One region of the Heyndrickxia sp. FW510-T9 genome, then DNA from elsewhere that is predicted to be linked to it. Evidence: riboswitches for the same ligand, from Rfam matches in the RefSeq annotation. Region 1 holds a riboswitch; each other region holds the start of a gene.
What was found. A riboswitch is a leader RNA that binds a small molecule or an ion and turns the genes downstream of it on or off. The one in region 1 is predicted to bind preQ1.

Region 1 (7,521 bases):
AATCTCCTGGATTGAACTAACAATTTGATTATTTGAATTTGAAAGTTCCTCCATATTAGAGGAAAGCACTTGTGAGGAATTCACTACTTGACCTGAAACCTTCTTTACACTCAAAATAATGTTCTTTAGATTTTCTATCATCAAGTTATAATTTTGAATTAGTTCGCCCATTTCATCTTTAGACTTTACAGGCATAGGTTCGACTTGTAATTCGCCTTTTGCTACTTTCTTCGATAAACTTGAAAGCTGTTGAATAGGTGCAAACTTCCTCTTTACAATAAAATACATTCCAATACCGGAAATAAGAAGAATGGCGATGGTTACGTACAAAACAATTAATACCTCAGACCATGCTTTTCCAGTTACCTTTGATACGTCATAATCAATGGCTACTAGTGCAAGGACTGTCCCGTTATTATCAATAATTGGGGCTAAACCTGTTTTGTAAAGTCCGTATTTATCTCCATATATATCTGTGGCTGTAACATTTTTTGTACTAAAAGCTTTATCAATAGCTGCTAAATATTGAGGTGATAATCCCAGTGATTGAAGCTCTTGATTATATTTAACACCTGCCTTAAGTAGACTGGTAGAAAGACCTGGGGCATAATATTTATCCCCAACCTTAGATATTAAATTTACATTCGTAATAATAGACGATTGGTCGTTAATCTTATCCATTTCTTTTGTAGCAAGTACAACATCAGGGTTATTTTCATTAGGTTGTTGAAGAATAGATTTCACCATATTTTTATCCATCGACTGGGCTAAAATAAGGGATGAATCATGAAGTGAATTACTCATATCCTTTAAATTACTTTGTTTTATGATGTAATAAGCAAGCCCAACCGTTAGCAATCCTAAAATACAAAGAATTGTAACTAAAAGGAGGGAAAATTTTGTACTCATTGAAACATTTAGTTTTCTTTTTGTAGTCATACTCAATCTCCTTTATACAAATAGTAAAATACCTTTTTTGCGAAAATAAAAAAGCGTTCCCTCTTAGGAACAGCCATTGCCTAGACAAACTAAATACAGACATGCATAAAGTTAGACGGCAACTGGCTGGCATGATGTATGGAGAACATTTTAGCCCCTTTAGCTTTGTGTCACCATTTTTCAACGGTTTTACCCTTTTATATACTCGAAATCAATTTTGTCAACGAGTAAATATTACCATGAATAATTTATAAATCAACAAAAAAAAGACAATTTTCTACAATTATTTTACTTTCATTAGTAACATTATCCTATATTTCTTCAGAGCTATTTATAAATAGTGGAGACTACGGAGGAGTTAAAGGAAGATTGTAAAAAAAAGAGACTTTAATAATCCATACTTACAAGGGACATAGATCCCAGTCCCCTGCAATTATTTCTTAAAAAGCTCATCGACAATCGGATACGTAAAAAAGAGACAACTGCTGCTGCAGGTAAAACTGTCTAGAAGCAATTACTGAACAGCTTCACCGCTACAATATTTGCAAGAATTAATAAACCAACAGATAATCCATTTAAATATTACAACATATTAACGATTATCCACTTTCTCTGGGTATAAATCATGATTCATTAAGCGAAAAGTGGCCATTTCCTCATACTTCGTTCCCGTTCTTCCATAATTACAATATGGATCAATGGAAATACCGCCACGAGGCGTAAATTTCCCCCACACTTCAATATAGCGTGGATCTAAAAGCTTAATCAGATCGTTCATTATGATGTTCACACAATCCTCATGGAAATCTCCATGATTTCTAAAGCTGAATAGGTAAAGCTTCAGTGATTTACTCTCGACAATCTTTTTGTCTGGGATGTAGCTGATGTACATAGTTGCAAAGTCTGGCTGGCCGGTTATTGGCACTACTCATATGAGCAGATGGACTATATCATATTCTTAATTAACTACGATATTAAATTAAGAATCCTCGCGCTTCCATCAAAAAAATGATGTACTCTACTACCTTCCACAAATACTACTTTTACTCGCTTCGTATTTGTGTGGTTTCGATAGTCTCTGCACCTTCCTCAATATTGAGGCTTGGCTCAGGATTAGAATTATATTCTTGGAGTAGATGCATTAATTTCTTCTCTTGATTGATTCTTTCTTCAAAGTTTTCTTGGCGATGTATATCTGTATGGCAGGTAGGGCAAAGACATTGGTAAAGTTTATCAAAGTGAAGTTTATGAAATCGATGAAGTTCCATAATTACTTCCATTGTATTTAATCTTCGTTTCTCATCTAAATGCTGGCATATCGTACCGAATATTCTTGAGAATGAAAGTAGGTGATGTCCATTGCATTTTAAGGTCACTAGACCACATTTTTCACAAGTATAACCTCGTTCATTTATAATGAACCGATTCCACATATTAAGTACATATCTTGCAACTATTTGTCTGTTAATCTCTTTATAAACAGTTTGGCTTTGAAAGCCACCTTTCCAATTCGAATTTCCAGTTCCTTTCCGTTGGTGGGATAGGTTTTCTTTAAATTCTTCTGACCTCCGAATATTCTTTAGTGACTTCGATCGTTTTACCTTAATGAGCCTTGCTTTTTCTTCACCGTGTATTTCTTCAAGATTCTTATTTGTAAAAAGTTTATCTGCTTTTGCCTTATTTGCAATGGAATACCGATTTCGTTTTCTTTGATCAATTTTCTCCGAACACTCTTTTCCAAAATGTTCAATAATCAATCCCTTTTGTGAATGTTTGGGTAGCCCATGAATTGATCTCCATCTTTCTAGACTTGTCCAATCTACTTTAAACTCTTTCGCCATTTCATTTATACTTTTTCCATTATAGATAAATTGTTCAGTAAACCAGTTTTTATCTCTCCAAGGATATGAAGAATACATAATATACCTCCCAGATATAGAACGTTCGTTCTTATATATTATATAATTCTACATAATCATTCAAATTCCTTCCCTGAATTCACGAGGTTTAATCGACAGTGTCGCCACTGAAGTGTGCCCCTATTGACACAGGCTAGTAAACTCCGGACAGTTAAACTTCACAAAATAATCCCGATTCGAATGTAAATTATCGACAGATTCTAATATTTCGGGTGCGTACTCAAATGTGTATTTGGTACCTTGATTCCCTAATAAGGTTAAATCCTTTAACCCTTCTTCATTTGTTCTTCCTGACATAAAAAAAGCCTCCTCAAGATGTGCCGTGACATTTTAGAGAGGATAGACTCATAGCAATCATATAAAAGTGGATAAAAGAAAAGCCATGCCCATTATGGACATGGCTGTAATTGTCATGTATCCATAGTTTTTTATAGAGGGTTTTGTGCTATGAACCTCTCCCGTCATGTACGGGTATTTAATTGAACATTAATAGAATATTAAATTCTTTATAATTCGTCAACTGGTAAATCACGCTAGAGCGTTTTCTAAATCTTCAAGAAGATCCTCTATATCTTCTATCCCAACAGAAATACGGATAAGTCCATCTTCTATTCCTAATTCATGACGGCGCTCTTTCGGTATGGACGCATGTGTCATTAAAGCTGGAATAGAAATTAAGCTTTCCACTGCCCCTAAGCTTTCTGCAAGTGTAAAGTATTTTACCTTTTTCAGCACATCCAACGCTTTAGCTTCTGAGGCAACTGTGAAGGAGATCATACCGCCAAACCCTTCCGCTTGTTTGCTGTGGATGTCGTAGCCCGGATGGTCCGCTAGGCCAGGATAATAAACTTTTTGCACATTTTTATGTTCCAACAAAAAGTTTACTACCTTCTTCGTATTTTCTTCAATCTCTTCCATACGAACGCCTAATGTTTTGATTCCACGAATCAACAACCAGCTATCTTGAGGTCCGAGAATACCTCCAGTGGAGTTTTGAATAAAATGAACATCTTCCCCTAACTTGTCATCATTCACAACTACAAGGCCCGCTACAACATCGCTATGACCACCAATATACTTCGTTGCACTGTGAAGAACAATATCTGCTCCAAGTTCAAGTGGATTTTGCCAATACGGAGTGCTAAAGGTATTGTCCACAATCAGCTTAAGATTATTTTCTTTGGCAATTTCACTTATCGCTTTGATATCAGTAATTTTTAAAAGAGGATTTGTTGGTGTTTCTACATAAATTGCTTTTGTATTTGGTTTTACTGCATTTTTCACAACGTCTACATCGCTAGTATCAACAAAAGTTACTTCCAAATTAAATCGATTTAAAACCTTAGTCATAACACGAAAAGTTCCACCGTACACATCATCCGTAGCGATAATATGATCCCCTGCAGAAAACAATTGCATCACTGCGGTAATAGCTGCCATCCCTGAACCAAAGGCAAATCCTCTGCTCCCACCTTCGATATCGGCAATTAATTTCTCTAATGATTCACGAGTTGGGTTACCAGTTCTTGAATATTCATATTTAAAATTACCTACTCCGTCTTGCTTATAGGTACTTACTTGATATATAGGTGTGGAAACAGCGCCTGTATAAGGATCACGACTAATTCCACCATGAATAAATTTCGTTTTTTTCTTCATGTTAATTCCCACTTTCATATAGGTCTTTTCTTACACTCTGTTGTTTTGTAAACGAAGATCTTATAAATATCCTTATTTGGGTTAAGAATGAATAATCTTTTTAAAGATGCCCCGAAGATAAGTCTACATTAGGCTTTATAACATTTACGAAAAACAACAGGTTAAAATCGGCTTTTGGATTTTATACAATCTATAAGAAATCAACCTTCATAGATTTTACTGCTAATATAACGCTCACTACTATCTGGAAAAATCGTCACTATATTTGTTCCCGCCTTCGCCTTCTCTGCTTCACGTATGGCGGCTTCCAATGCTGCACCTGAAGAACTTCCAACTAATAGCCCTTCTAGTTTTGCTAATTCAGCCAAACGCGTAAATGCTACATCGTCCGGAATGGTATGAATTGCATCAAAGTATTTTTTATCCATAAAAGGAGGCAAAAATTCCATTCCAATGCCTTCTGTTCGATGAGAACCTGCCTCTCCACCATTCAATATCGATCCTTCTGGCTCCACAATGACCGTCTTCACATTAGGAAGCTTTTCTTTTAAATATCGAGAGGTTCCCATAAAAGTTCCACCAGAGCCTGCTCCAGCAACAAAAACATGGATGTTCCCTTCAAATGCTTCATAAATTTCAGGTCCGAGACTTTCATAATACGTATCTGGATTAGCAAAGTTTTGGAACTGTCCTGGATAAAAAGCATCAGGAATCGTTTCTAATAATTCCTTCGCTTTAGCAATCGCGCCCCCCATGCCAAGTTCAGTAGGAGTATTTACCACTTTTGCCCCGAGTGCTCTCATTAATGTTTGCTTTTCGAAGCTGAATTTCTCTGGAACAACAAACACTGCCTGAACACCAAATTGAATGGCAGCAAGCGCAAGTCCTATTCCTGTATTTCCAGCAGTCGGTTCTATGATTGTTCCACCTTTTTTCAGCTTTCCTTCAGCAAACGCCCTTTTAAGCATATATTGTCCTAAACGGTCCTTCACACTTCCACCAGGATTAAAATACTCAAGTTTTGCAAATAAACGTACTCCTTCGGGCAAAGAAAAACTTGTAATCTCTACTATTGGTGTATTACCTATTAATTCATGCACATTTCGCGCGAATTTCATTTTAAAAACCTCATTTTATGGAAGGCTCTTTTCTTAAATTATGTTACTTTTGTAAATGAAAATCCTATTAACCATTTCATTCGGCTTAAGAACAGAAATTCTTTTAAGAAAAGATGCCCCGAAATTAAATCTAATTTGGGATAAAAAACAAATGACGAAAACCAATAACTGGTACGAAAACAGCCCTATGCAAAGATTTCTGTCCATTCATTTCTTTTAGATAACATTTTTCTAGCAATCTCTTGTGCACCTTCTAAGCTATGGCTAGTAGCCCATCCGCATTGTACTTCATTACATGCAGGAACTTCGGTTGCTGTAAGGACATCATTCAATGTTTTTTCAAGTATTTCTAGAACTGCTTCGTAATCATCATGATTGATGACCGATAAATAGAATCCAGTTTGGCAACCCATTGGGCTGATATCCACAATTTTATCGGTATGATTACGGCTAAATTCTGCCATCATATGCTCTAAAGAATGCAATGCAGGCATTTCCATATGCTCTTTATTTGGCTGGCAAAAACGGATGTCATATTTGTGAATAACATCTCCGTTCACCCCTTCTTTCACTCCAGCCAGACGTACAAATGGTGCTTTTACCTTTGTATGATCTAAATTAAAGCTTTCTACATTCATTTTCTTTTCAGTTGTCATGAGTTATTTCTCCCTTCTTTTTTGCATCGATTAACCAAACAAATGGATTTAATTTTGTAAAAGAGACCTCAAATCCGTATTTATCAAATATATGCTGTAAAACAGGAATGGTTGTATAGTATTCCCGTTGTAAATCTTCTGCAAGTCTATGAAAATTCCTCTTCAAAGAGTCGTTTATTTTTTCTTGTTTTGCTTCTTCTGTTGGAAAAATCGTATCCGCAAAAACAACCTTTCCGTTCTCTTTTAATATTTTGCTATATTTTTGGATAGCTAAATCCTTTTCCTCATCTGTTAAGTGATGAAAAGCATATGTGCTCACTATGGTATCTATAGCTGCTTCTATTTGCGGAAATTCAAGAAAATCTCCATCTAAAATAGTGATGTTTTTCATTTTTTGTTTTGCAATAGCTCGCATCCCTTCAGATGGCTCAATTCCAAATACATTCAGTCCTTTATTATTTAAAATAGCAGTTAAATTCCCAGTACCTACTCCAAACTCCAATACATTTCCAAAAGAATTTTCGGCTACTGTGGAAAGGATTTTATCGTAATCTATAAAAACTTCTTCATACTCGGGATCATTGCCAGTAACAGTTTGGTCATAAGAATGGGACCATTCATTAAAAAGCTCATTGAATTCTCTACCCAATTCAATTCCCTCATTTCCTATAAATTAACTCAGAATTAACTTTAGCATGATTTTAACTAAAGAGCAATTAAGAATAATTGGCAAGATACTTGGAGAATATGAGACCGATTCCTTTTCTTTTTTTCTTATATATATTACATTAATGATGAGGTGGTATTAATGACAATATTAAATGAAATTCTATCGTACAATAAGGAATTTGTTGAAAACAAAATGTATGAAGGATATACAACCACAAAGTTCCCTGACAAAAGATTAGTCATCCTAACATGTATGGATGCAAGATTAGTGGAGCTGTTACACAAGGCAACAAATACGAAAAACGGAGATGTGAAAGTGGTAAAAAACGCAGGAGCGATTCTTACCCATCCGTTTGGAAGTATTATGCGTAGTCTGCTTATCGCAGTATATGAGCTGCAGGCGGATGAGATTATGGTTATTGGTCATTATGGCTGCGGAATGAGTGGCTTAGATGGTGAGCATGTGATTGGTAGTATGAAACAAAGAGGAATATCAGAGGACACATTTAAAACACTTGAATATTCAGGAATTGATTTACATCAATGGCTTCAGGGCTTTGA
Region 2 (7,521 bases), on a different contig from region 1:
CCGCTTACAGGGATAAGATAGGTGACCATTGTTGCGATTTCGGGTGCTCCTTTTTGAACAATAAAATAATAAATGATATAGGCTATTCCAGAGCCAAACAATCCTAATCCCATTATAGCAATGGAATTTGGTAAGGAAAGCAGCTTGGAAACATGGATATGTTCCGTAGAAAAAGCGACTATTCCGCTCCCTAACATACAAGTCAGTAACGTGCAAAAGGTAACTTGGTACATGGATAGTTGGTCAGAAAGACGTTTGGAAAGCTGCGCTCCAATAGCATAAAATAATGAAGCAATTATCATTCCCAAAAAGCCTAATTTATTCACAGTTGCGATCGAACCAGGATGTATCCCAAGCAATATCATTAAACCAAAAATGGAAATAACCATTCCAAACCACTGTAAAGCAGTTGATTTCTTTCTAAAGAATAAATTCCCCAGAACCAAGGTCCATAATGGAGTTGTTGCGTTTAAAATAGAAGCTATGCTACTTGATATTTTTGTTTCGCTAAATCCGATGATAGCCCATGGGATAGCCGTATTTATTAATGCCATAATTACCATCGGAAACCAAGGAATCGTCTTAAATCCAAAAGGCTTTTTCAAAATGATCATGATAATGGTAATGAGGATAACTCCTAACGTAGAGCGAAGAAAAGCAATGGTCCATGGATCAAAGTCTGTAAGTAAAACTTTGATAAAGTAAAAGGAACCACCCCAAATAAGACTTAGTAAAACTAAAGCAAACATGACAGCACGATTCATTGAATCCCTTCTTTCCAACTAATATTCCAAAAATTTCATTTGTTTTACTATTCGATTATATTATGAAATTGACCTTGGTAAAATAGTCAGTTTTAAAAAAAATAAAAGGACATATGTGAGGGAGGATTCCCGCACACCGCCTTACCAACCTCCATCCCAATAAAAGGGGAACCCTTTCTAATCCATACGGCTTTATTTGGCTGAATATTATTATTTTTGTTACAATTAGAAGAAATGAAATAGTTCCAATGATAGGGGAAATAGGTAAAAATGGGGGGAGGAAACGTTGAAAAAAAATGCTGGATTATTATGCTCATTAGTACTATTAATAGGATCTATTATTCCTATTAAACTTGCATCTGCTCATAGTGTCAGTAAAACTGGTAGTGAAAAGCAATGGTGGGTTTACTTAGGCTACCATGCACCGACTAAAACATAAAATTTCTTTTTTGTGGTCGGAACTAACCGAAAATGGAAGAATCCTTGGAATGCAGGAGAAAGTGATTTTTATGTAGGTTCTGGTAATCATTTGAAATTAGTAAAAACTTCGTCTCCTGAAACAAACAACTACGTTGAAACCACAAAAGTTGATAGTACTTCTTGGGTTGCACGAATAATATCAAATTATTCAGGTGAACATACTACATCTTGGCATGGACAATTTAATTTAGCTAAATCTTTATCAGATACCGAGTGACCGAGTGGAATAAGAAAATTAACGAATACCTGGATGAGGTAGAATGAAAACTTTTATATGCTTGCATGAAATATCTATGCAAGATTTTCACTTAAATATTTCTTAGCATAATTAAATATTAAGTTGGGGATGGTTTCCATGCGAAACATATCATTTTGTTATTTATTAATATTATTAATCCTAGTAACAGGCTGTTCCAAACAAGATAACATTGTAATAATTGAAGGAAATAATATAAAAAACGTTAATTTGGTCTATGACTTTTATTCAAATGTTCAAAATAATGAACCTTCAACGTTAGTAATAGAGAATAGAAATGGTATAGAAGGTCAAAAATCTGTTTCAACATATAAATTTGATGGAACTAGTATATCCTATGAAGTTGTAGAACCTAAAGAAATTAAAGTATCCATAACTGTATGTAAAACGCTTGAAAAGGAAAGGAAGGTAAATTTTATTTCATATAATTTATCTGAATGTGATAACACGGGATTGGGGAAAAATGCGTTTCCTATTATTGAGATTCCTAAATAGGGTTCCTACCAACTAATTTAGTTAACATAACAGTCAATAGAGGAAGCCACTCACACAACAAATCCCTGAAAATGACCCAATTTGGACGAATTCAGGATTTTTTATAATACAAATGAAAATGAATTTCTACAAAATTATAAACACTATGATATTTTGCTCGATAGTTAGTGAAATCAACGTTAATAAATATGAAGATACTGTCGATTAACACAAATGTATTTATAGCCTTATCCTGCAATAGGGCAATATGGTGAAATAACTAGGATATTCTAAGGAAGAAATAAAGTTAATACAATATTTAGAGTGGAATGGCTTTGAAGAGGATGATTTGGTACAGAATTATGTGAAACGGTCAAATAGGTCCTAATAAATAGCAACATAGAGCCAGTAGAAGTTAGGTGGCAATTGCCTGTTATAGAAATAAATTATAAAAATCTTAAGGATGAAACGAAAGGAGCTGGTAATAAATATGAAAAGAATTAAGTATTTAGCAGTCGCGTTAGTTATTGTAGTTTTACTATCATTATTTCTTTATCAGAATTTCATATATTATATGATCCCCTTCAATCCTATTAAGGAGTATGCATCCGAATCCCAAGTTGACTTTCATTTTACAAAAAATCTCCCAAATGGTGAATCAGTCAATGCAAAATGCCATGAATCGAATAATTGTGACTTAGTTTTGAAATACATTAGCGATCTAAAATTATTACCTTTGAAGAATAATAATAAACTAACCTTACCTCCCAAGAAAGGCAATGGAACCTATTTAACAGGAATGTTAGAGTTTGACCAATCAAGAGAGATATTTATCGATGATCTATATACAGACAACCCTACTGTTCTTTATATTAGTTCTTTTATACCTAGGTTCAAAGGAGAAGGATATTATAAAATTGTAGGTTCTAAGTTTGATTATAACTATATTTATAATTTGCTTGGTGATACTAAGTAAAAAAAAAGAGGATATTTATCGAGAGGTGATACCTAAGTGTGGAAGTATTTTAGATGTTCTCAATGGACCAGTTTTGGAACAAATAATAACTTGAAGACCTTGTATATAATCAAATAATAAAGATTTGAGGAGATTTTAACTTCAACCTAACAGAGCAGGAAGTTTAATTGAAGAAAGATTTACGATTCCTTAACTATTATTAATGGTATAATTCCGTATATAAAAAAGGCTGTATCCGCAATGATTGCTGTTTATCGAACCTCTATTTAATAGTTTTATTTTTTTCTGAAGGGCATCTGATTCGAACTCGATATGTCCAAATTTACACAAATAGTAAAGAGCGCAACAAAATTTGCGAAGAGATCCTAAAAAACACAAACAAAAATCATTTTAATTTACTATTAGAGGTTATCAATGAAGTTATATACACTTAAAAGGAAATTCAATGGATATAAAAAAGGAACACAATTTTACTTGATCGCCGAATCAGAATTTATAGGAGTAAAAGAGTTTGTATTGAGAACAAAAGATTTAAAGAATAGTATATCGGTCAATGAAAGTGAACTACTTAAGATTTTTTTTTCATAAAGGTAATCTTTTTATCGAATAAATGCGAAGTTTAGGGGGCTTTACATAAATAACGATATTCAGCAATCGGACGCTTTCCGGGGCAATGATAAAGTCCAATTTCTCCAATTTTATTGCGGAGAAAATGGGCTTTTTTATATTTACTCATAGTGTAAAATAACTCCTTAAGTGATAAGTTAATAGACTCACAATATCACCTATCATATTAAAAAAGTACAAAATATGATATTTAGGTTATGCCCAAGTAAGTTCACAAGATAAAAACCTCATTACCCAAATCGAATAACTCAAAAAAAATTAGTGAACTGGATTGGGAAATGATCAAGGAGAAGTAACGTTCTGAAATTAAATTGTCCAAGTGAAAGGGAAAATATAGAGGAAGGATGAAAAAAATACATAGAAAAGCATCCAGGTATGAATTATGCCATTAAATAACGATATACAACAGATAAAACCGTGAAAGAAATCTGTACAATAACAGGGGGGAGTCAGGCAGCGTTTTATCGAAAATTAAACTAGGTGGAAGAAAAAAATACTTAATAAGGAATTAGAAATCTATACACATGTGGCCCCATAATCCTCAAATCGTTTCCGCATACCTAATTGGAAGATATATTGGTTTAATTTGTAGATGTCTAATTATGTCGATTTCCTTATGTAAAAATGTTAAACTTCCTGTATAAATTAAAAAGTCAATTCAATAAAAATCCGCAAAAAGCGGTAGAGGTTCTAGCTACCTTCTTAAAAAAACTAAGGAAAACAGAACTGCTTTCTTTAGTAGTCCTGTTTTTCTGTTCAAAAGGGAAAGTTATAAGATGAAGAAGAAAGAAAAAGCAGTTGTTGTATTTAGCGGTGGCCAAGATAGTACCACTTGTTTATTTTGGGCAATGGAGCGATTTTTTCACTTAAAACAAATGAAAAAATTTTTATTCTTTAAATGAAACAGACTTCATGTTTTGATAAAGAAATTCTTCGGCTTTATGATCTGACTTCTTTAATAAATTTTGATAATTTTTTGTCAGAAATTCTTTTACTTCACTCACAGTAATTTTATTTACTTCATTCTGAACATCAAGCAAATCTGTAAAATTGAGCTTTACCTTTTGAACATAATCGAAAAGTTTAGGCAGTATTTCTACTGATTCACACAAAACAAGTATTTGGTCACCGTCATTGTAATCAACTTTTATGCGACTCAATAATACTGTATTCGGAAAAAATATTCCTGGTGCTCCAAGAAAAGTTTGTGCAAGTCCAATTTCTACTTGATTAATCATATCCATATTAATTGTCAAAAGATGATTTCCGTTCCTTTTGTCCGAAAATTCAAGCCCTGATTCATTCAACGTTAAGAGCCAATTTGTTTTTCTCAAAGCTCTTTTTGGATAATTAGTATTGTTCAAATCAATTGAAACCAGTACTGCGCTATTCAATATCGCATTTCCAAAGTCTGAATAATAATCAATATTGTGTTCAATAGACATTTTCCTCACCACTTTCCAAAAATTTACTTACATTTATATTATAACACTTTTACATCTAGAAGATACCACAATTACATGAAATTTATGAATATTCCCACTTAATTCTGCGGTTTCTTAGATATATTTATACTCAAAATTAAAAGAGCTTGGAATCCAAGCTCTGAACTGCGATTTATCGTTTTGCACTTCAAAAGTAAACCCGTTAATAATTACCTTGCTTGGTTTTTATTTGTCGATAGTTCTAGTAACGAAAGCACTAATCAGCATAAAAGTTTTACAGAACCTAATATTAAAAATGAATCTCTAAACGATTTAGCTTTTTCCTATTAACTTTATTTCGCGATTCCTTTTTACTTGCAATGAAGATGCCGCAAAGATAAAAACCAAACCTGAAAGCAGGTTCCATTTATTGAACACTCAATCCTCAAATCGTTTCCACACCACTAATTCGAAGATAAAATGGACTTTTTTGTTGATGTCTAATTATGTCGATTTTCTAATGTAAAAATGTTAAACTTCCTGTATAATGAAAAAGTCATTTATATAAAAATCCGCTTAAAGCGGTAGAGGTTCTAGCTACCCTCTTAAAAAAACTAAGGAAAACAGGACTGCTTTCTTTAGTAGTCCTGTTTTTCTGTTCAAAAAGGAGAGTTATAAGATGAAGAAGAAAGAAAAAGCAGTTGTAGTATTTAGCGGTGGCCAAGATAGTACCACTTGTTTATTTTGGGCAATGGAACGATTTGAAGAGGTCGTTGCTGTAACTTTCAATTATAATCAAAGGCACAAATTAGAAATTGAGTGTGCTAAAAATATTGCGAATGAGCTTGGTGTTAAGCACCATATTTTAGATATGTCACTATTAAATCAACTGGCTCCGAATGCATTAACCAGAGAGGATATTCAAGTGAAAGATGGGGAGAACGGCAATCTTCCATCCACCTTTGTTCCAGGTAGGAATCTGTTATTTATGTCATTTGCGGGAGTTCTAGCTAGCCAAGTTGGTGCTAAACACATTATAACAGGGGTTTGTGAGACAGATTTTAGTGGATACCCAGATTGCAGAGATGTTTTTGTTAAGTCTTTAAATGTAACGATAAATCTATCCATGGATCAGGACTTTGTGATTCATACCCCATTAATGTGGTTGGATAAGTGTGAAACATGGGAATTGGCAGATAAACTTCAAGCTTTTGATTTTGTACGTGAAAAAACTTTAACATGCTATAACGGGATCATTGCAGATGGTTGTGGAGAGTGTCCAGCATGTCATTTGAGAAAAAATGGTCTAGATGAGTATTTAAAAATTAGAAATTAATAGTAAAGGAGATAACCATATGTTACAACAATTTTACCCACAACCAGCTCCACACCCATATCAATTTGAATTAAATAAAGATATGGATTTCTCAACTGCTCATTTCATTCCAAATGAGAAGGCAGGAAAGTGTTCTTTTACTCATGGGCACACTTATTTTGTTAATTTAACGATTGCTGGGGATGTACTAGATGAAATGGGAATGTTGGTGAATTTTAGCGATTTAAAGAAATTAGTACACGGGAGATATGATCATAAAGTTTTAAATGACTTTCCCGAATTTGAAAAGTTGCCTCCTTCAACAGAGGTAGTTGCCCAAACCATTTATGAGTTGGTTGCAAATTATTTAGATACATTATCGAATAAACCAATATGTCTACAAGTATTAGTCCGAGAAACACCAACGTCCTATGTGATTTATAGGCCCAAATTGAACGAAGGGAACGGTAAGCATGAGTAGTAGTAAAATTCCTGTTATTGAAATATTTGGTCCGACGATTCAAGGAGAAGGAATGGTAATAGGCAAAAAAACGATGTTTGTTCGGACGGCAGGGTGTGATTATCGATGTTCTTGGTGTGATTCTGCTTTCACATGGGATGGATCAGAAAAGGATAAGATTAGATTACTAACGCCATCTGAAATTTTTCATGAATTAAGGCATCTTGGAAAACAAAATTTTAATCACGTTACTATAAGTGGTGGAAATCCAGCTTTAATTGGAAAACCGATGATGGAGTTAATCCAACTGTTTCATGAGCAAGATATAAAAGTGGGGTTAGAAACACAAGGAAGCCGTTGGCAAGATTGGTTTACACTTGTGGATGATTTAACGATTAGCCCGAAACCTCCTAGTAGCGGGATGAATACGGACTTTGATGTTTTAGATAGCATTATAGAAAACTTGGATAGAAAAAAAATGAGTCTAAAAGTCGTTGTCTTTAATGATGAGGATTTTGAATATGCAAGAATGGTCCATAAACGATATCCAGCTATTGATTTTTATTTATCAGTAGGGAATAAAGATCCTTATGAATCAGGGGATATTTCATCAAGATTACTAAATTCTCTTGATTGGCTATGGAGTAAAGTGACAGAAGATCCTGAAATGAATAATGTACGAGCTTTACCGCAACTACACGCATTAGTCTGGGCAAATAAGCGGGGTGTATAAACGATGAATCAT
Region 3 (5,725 bases), on a different contig from region 1:
TCAATCTCCACGTACTAAATCACAAAAAATTCACACACCCTCCAATAATTATTTCATACCCCACGAATTACTGTGTTAATTAGGATGCGAAAAACAATCGAAATTAGCCAAAACGTTGATAAATCAATAAAAAAACTCTGTGAATTATATTGTGAATTCAAGTGCGTTTTACTATGTGTTTTATAGTGTTTGCACCTCTTAAGTAAACCCGTTAGGAAATTAACCCGGTTGTTTTTTGTTACGACTTAAAGCTTTCAAAACTATTTTATAAAAAAAACTTGAATCTCACGTTACGTAATGTTTTATCATTCAAGTATAAAATTGGAAAATTAGCGCTAATAAGCAATTGCACGATTAGGACATTAAGGTATTATGATGAAATTGGTATATTAAAGCCCAGTAAAATTAGTGACGGTGGACATCGTTATTATGATCAGAGCAATAACAAAGCTGCAGCATATTTTGGCATTAAAAGATTTTGGCTTCCCTCTTGAAACTATCCAAGAGATCCTTGCCAATCAGGAATGGTCATTAAAAGACGCTTTATGTAAACGATTGGATCTACTAAAAAAAGAGCAAGAAAGATTGAATAAAGTGGAGAAGGATATTCATGGTCTTCTTCAATTAATGGAATTAGAAGGTACGACAAATTGGGAGGAAGTATTTAAGACTATTTCCATTTCCATGAATTCTGAAAGTCTAGAAGAACTTTGGAGGGACTATTTTTCAAAAAAAGAACAAAATGTACTTAAAAAGCTTCCTGTAATTGGAGACAACAATGAAATGGTGGATCTTATAGTAGAGCTCATCAGTGATGTTCGAAAAAATATACATGTAAGCCCAAAATCAGTAGAAGCTCAGGATTTGGCAAGACGCTGGATTGACTTAGTTGATTCTATGTTTAAAGGTAATTTCAACTTAGCAGGAAAAGTATGGAAGCTCAGTAATGAAGAAAATAAGAATATAGGATTCTACAAATTTGATAAAGAGATTGTTACTTTCATTGAGCAAGCAATCGCACACTTATATCAAAATAATGAATAAGGAGTGGCCATGAAAAAACAAGTCGTCTCATTTGACATATTATTTTATATCGTAGTTCCAATGCTTATTTGGAATTGTGGGAAAGAAATAATCGGTGATTATTTTGCGATGCTATTATCAACAGTTCCGGGGTTTATTTACACAATATATATTTTCTTTAAGGTGCGTCAATTTAATTTAACAGGATTATATGCGATTTGTTCCTTATTTATTAGCACCAGTGTTGATTTATTGTCTGGATCCGCTGAAAAAATGTTATGGAACCAAGTTTATACAGGATTGGTTTTTGCTATGATATTCCTACTTTCGGTTTTCATAAAAAAACCTTTAGCACTTTATTTTTCAGTTGATTTTGCTGCACTATCCGGACAACCGCGGAAAAACAGTCTCGCCTTATTTTCTGTAAAAGCGAACTTTGTGTTATTTCAATGGCTCACATTAGTGTTTTTCGTGCGCGGTCTTTTTCTTAGCTCGCTTAAAGCATGGCTGCTACATGCATATGGGGTAAATTCCTATAGTAGCATGCTTATATACACACAAATATCTAGCAGGATATTTGTAGGTTTCATCACATTAGGTTACATAATTATTAATAAGAAGATTAATAATTTCATAAAAACGAATGATTTTGATTTTCCGGTTAAGGTTGGTCAATGATTTTGAGCAAACTTGCTTACGGGATATTTGGGAATTTGGCACTAGTGTACTTATATAGTTTCTGATTACATGCTCTAATCACTATATCGAATAAGGTTCCCGCTCTATTGTTACCGCATTTTTGCATTCTCTTTTTTTTAAAACTCAATTCTATCACTATTGTTCCCACTTTCACCGTACCCTCTTCTTTTCAGGAACGATTCTATTACTATTGTTCCCACTTTCCATGCACTCTCTTCCTTTCGGGCACGATTCTTCTACTATTGTTACCGGGATTCCCTTTGTCTCTTCTATTCGGGAACGATTCTGTCTTTATCGTCTCTGTTTTCCCAACACAATCCGATTTTTTGCACGTTCCCTGACTCGCTTATAATTTCCTAGAGAAAAAAGCGATTGGGACCCAATCGCTTAATCAATTTACTTTTTCATACCAGTATAAACATGAATCGCATCTCGCAAAAATTCCGCCGCCCCCGGTTGCACTTTATCATAATATGCAGCAAACCTTTCATCACCCACATACATTTGAGCTAGACCAGCATGAGCTTCTTTACTATAGCTAGACCAGGTGTAGCTCAACCATTTACGATGTAATTCCGCGGTTTTCTGTGCTAATTCGCTTGCAGGATCTCCGGTTTCCATCGCTTCCTTTAACGTCACAAGAACTTCCACACCCAATTTTTCCAATTCTTTATATTGTTCTGCAGTCAAACCTTTGATTTTCTGGTTGGATTTATCTACTTGTTCATCTCCGTAGTTTGCTCTGATTTCCGCTCCATATTTCTTTTCATTGTCATCTATCAACTTTTGCTTAAATCCTTCAAATTTTTCTTTGTCAGACATGATCATTCTCCCTTCCGTTACTGCTATTGTTTTATCTACATTTGCAATTAATTCTTCCAGTTGCTCACGCTTTGCCAGAAGCTTTTCACGATGTTCCTTCAATGCATTGGTACGATCGAATGACGGATCTGTCATGATATTTTTGATATTCTCCAAGTTGACTCCTAATTCTCTATAGAAAAGAATCTGCTGGAGACGATCAACTTCCCCGGGACCATAGATTCGATATCCGGATGAATTAATTCTAGCCGGCTTAAGAATTCCAATTTCATCGTAATATCGTAGTGTTCTCGTGCTGACTCCCGCTATTTTCCCTAGTTTTTGCACTGTGTACTCCACGTGTTATCCCTCCTGACAACATCAATATACACCTTTACGTAACGTCAATGTAAATAGGTTTAATGAAAAAAGTTATTTAGATGAAAATCATTAGCTCATTAATATCGAAAATTCAAAATAGTATATAATTACCTTATCACAGGAATGATTGGGAGGAATCATATTGAAACGAGATGTTAATGAAAAAGAGCTGCATCATCAGTATAAGGATGAAATTTTTCAAATCTTGAAAAGTGAACCATATGCACAGTTTTTGGGGATTGAATTAGTCGAAATGGGCGAAGGTATGGCGATTGCAGAGCTTGATGTAGCGGATCATATGGTAAATGCTCACGGAACGGTGCATGGAGCGATTATTTTTGCCATTGCTGATTTTGTGTTTGCTGTTGCCTGTAATTCTTACGGAAAAACATCTGTGGGTCTTTCCACTACCGTTAATTTTATGGCACCAGGTAATAAAGGTTCTCGGTTAAAAGCAATTGCCATGGAAGAGAAAAGAAACCATCGAACTGCTTGGTATAACATTAAAGTAGAAAGTGACGGGGAGTTGATTGCTACGATGGAAGCATTAGCATATCGTAAAGACCATTATTTTGTTCCAGTTGACAAGGAAAGATAGTACTTTTGGAAGAAAAATCAATTGACTAGATGATAAAATTTGCCTATCATTATACTTTGTGTATGTAATACGTGGTTCGAAACCATCCCACGATAAAAAACTAAGGAGAGAATTTCATATGAAAGTAAAAACGCTTGTCGGGAACGGAATTGTTGCAGCCTTGTACATTGCCGTTTCATTTTTTATTCAACCACTTGCATTTGGAGCTATCCAATTTCGTTTTTCCGAAATGTTCAATCATTTAGTTGTATTTAATAAGAAATTTATTTATGGTGTTTTATTAGGTGTATTTCTTACAAATCTATTTTTTTCACCAACGCGTGCCTATGATCTTGTTTTCGGTTTTGGTCAATCCGTAATTTCATTATTGATTACCATTTTCGTATGCCGTTTTATAAAAAATGTTTGGACTCGGATGATTGTGAACACAATTGTATTTACTATTACGATGTTCTTGATTGCAATAGAGCTACATTTAGCCTTACACTGGCCATTTTTATATACATGGCTTACAACCGCAATTGGAGAATTTGCAGTAATGGCAATAGGTGCACCAATTATGTATATGTTAAACAAACGCATACACTTTGAAAAAAAGAGTTTAATATAAGTGGTGTCAGGCATCAAAGCAAAAATCGGTAGCAAAAAGCTACCGATTTTTTTTTACATATTTTGAGTAGCTGGTACCATGTCCATGCTTCTTTTTCTACCAAAAAGGAGTGTATAGACGATGAGTAATGCCACTAAACATATAATAGAAAAACCGTAGATAAAATGATAGTCAGTATAGGTAGCTAATATGCCGAGACCTGTTGAACCGACAGCCATTCCTAAGTCCATTGAGGAGAAGAACATAGCATTTGCAGTACTTTGCTTCTCTTTCGTCACAAGGCTGACAGCAATAGCTTGAAGGGCTGGTGTGACGGTTCCATACGCAATTCCATAGAAAAAGCCTGCTAGTAGGAGTGACCAAGAGCTATGTGTAACCGATAAAAGGAATAATCCGATAATCCCACAAATGGTTGCAGGATAAATGATTAGTTTATGGCCTAACGTATCAAACAAGCGGCCGGATAAAGGGCGAGCAACAATCATGATAATGGCCATCACTAAAAAGAATAATGATACGGATCCACTGATATTCTCCTCTTTACCAAGCTCTCTTAAGAAACTGATGACACCACTTAATGTAATCGTAAAAAAGGCCGTTAATATACAAGGAATAAATACGGTTTTATCAAAGGCATATTTTTTGAATGCACCTTTTTCTTTCTCCACTCTTTTTGATGCTGATGATTGCGGCTGCTTGATAAAAAAGCTGAAAACTAATGTAATAACCGCTAATAAAACAGAAATTATCAATAATAAATTAAAGGAATAATATTGCAAAACGGCTAGTCCCAACATCGGTCCCATACTTGTTCCAACACTTGTTGCTAAACCGTAATAGCCGATTCCTTCTCCAAGCTTCTTTTTTGGAATAATATTCGTTGCCATTGTGGCAAGAATAGTAGTCATAATCCCAAAACCAATCCCGTGAAAAATTCTAAGTAAAATTAAATAACCAATCGAATCCTGACCGTAACTAAGTCCAACGGTTATTGCTACAAAGGCAAATGAAAAAATACTCATCATTTTCACATTAACCTGATGCATTAAATATCCGATGAGAGGTCGTGTAATTATCGCTGCCAACATGAAGACAGTCGTCATTAATCCCCCTTGCGTCGGATTTTGTTTCACTTCAGTAATAAATGCCGGATATCCTGCTGTAAGCAATTGTAAACATAGAAAAAATAAAAAAGCCATCACGACAATGGCTACAAATTGTTTTGTCCACAACTTAGATGTTTTGTTCATTTCCATAATTCCTTCTTTCTAGTTGTTTTCTTTCTCTAGTAGCAAATCGATATTCCTTTCAAGTGTGAGTAATACTTCTTGATAAATAGCAAGTGATTTTTCATCAATGCCATTAACTATTTTTGTAAAAATGTCTTCTATAAATGGAGCTACTTCCATACAAAGATTGGTTCCTTTTTCTGTAATAGTAATCAAGAAGGAACGTCTGTCTGCTGGATTTGCAATTCTTTTCACAAATTGATGTTTTTCCAGCAAATCGAGAATTTTGGTGAGTGTTGCCTGATCCTTATCCGCTGAATCGGCTAATTCCTTCTGAGAAATATGGTCTGTCTCACTTAGTGTTCTCAATACACTCCACTGTTC

Region 2: it holds a riboswitch for preQ1, as region 1 does, so the genes downstream of both, queC (7-cyano-7-deazaguanine synthase QueC) here and AC3WJF_RS08750 (preQ(1) synthase) in region 1, are expected to answer to the same signal.
Region 3: it holds a riboswitch for preQ1, as region 1 does, so the genes downstream of both, AC3WJF_RS22865 (QueT transporter family protein) here and AC3WJF_RS08750 (preQ(1) synthase) in region 1, are expected to answer to the same signal.

Annotation. Positions count from the first base shown of each region.
Region 1 is NZ_JBYSWK010000012.1:93,846-101,366, forward strand. It holds gene AC3WJF_RS08735 (methyl-accepting chemotaxis protein) at 1-939, opposite strand, end outside; cyclic di-GMP riboswitch class I at 1,054-1,143, opposite strand; partial or broken gene queF (preQ(1) synthase) at 1,532-1,861, opposite strand; gene AC3WJF_RS08745 (hypothetical protein) at 1,983-2,858, opposite strand; partial or broken gene AC3WJF_RS08750 (preQ(1) synthase) at 2,985-3,155, opposite strand; PreQ1 riboswitch class I at 3,273-3,320, opposite strand; gene AC3WJF_RS08755 (bifunctional cystathionine gamma-lyase/homocysteine desulfhydrase) at 3,387-4,517, opposite strand; gene AC3WJF_RS08760 (PLP-dependent cysteine synthase family protein) at 4,718-5,635, opposite strand; gene AC3WJF_RS08765 (S-ribosylhomocysteine lyase) at 5,821-6,291, opposite strand; gene AC3WJF_RS08770 (class I SAM-dependent DNA methyltransferase) at 6,281-6,940, opposite strand; gene AC3WJF_RS08775 (beta-class carbonic anhydrase) at 7,100-7,521, shown strand, end outside.
Region 2 is NZ_JBYSWK010000003.1:97,298-104,818, forward strand. It holds gene AC3WJF_RS02785 (DMT family transporter) at 1-764, opposite strand, end outside; gene AC3WJF_RS02790 (hypothetical protein) at 1,051-1,203, shown strand; gene AC3WJF_RS02795 (hypothetical protein) at 1,600-1,995, shown strand; gene AC3WJF_RS02800 (hypothetical protein) at 2,465-2,950, shown strand; partial or broken gene AC3WJF_RS02805 (recombinase family protein) at 3,838-4,057, shown strand; partial or broken gene AC3WJF_RS02810 (7-cyano-7-deazaguanine synthase) at 4,354-4,449, shown strand; gene AC3WJF_RS02815 (hypothetical protein) at 4,465-5,022, opposite strand; PreQ1 riboswitch class I at 5,583-5,625, shown strand; gene queC (7-cyano-7-deazaguanine synthase QueC) at 5,681-6,337, shown strand; gene queD (6-carboxytetrahydropterin synthase QueD) at 6,357-6,797, shown strand; gene queE (7-carboxy-7-deazaguanine synthase QueE) at 6,790-7,509, shown strand; gene folE (GTP cyclohydrolase I) at 7,513-7,521, shown strand, end outside.
Region 3 is NZ_JBYSWK010000095.1:161-5,885, reverse strand. It holds gene AC3WJF_RS22890 (MerR family DNA-binding transcriptional regulator) at 279-494, shown strand; gene AC3WJF_RS22885 (MerR family transcriptional regulator) at 430-1,044, shown strand; gene AC3WJF_RS22880 (VC0807 family protein) at 1,054-1,701, shown strand; gene AC3WJF_RS22875 (MerR family transcriptional regulator) at 2,119-2,883, opposite strand; gene AC3WJF_RS22870 (PaaI family thioesterase) at 3,047-3,502, shown strand; PreQ1 riboswitch class I at 3,568-3,612, shown strand; gene AC3WJF_RS22865 (QueT transporter family protein) at 3,621-4,112, shown strand; gene AC3WJF_RS22860 (MFS transporter) at 4,166-5,362, opposite strand; gene AC3WJF_RS22855 (MarR family winged helix-turn-helix transcriptional regulator) at 5,381-5,725, opposite strand, start outside.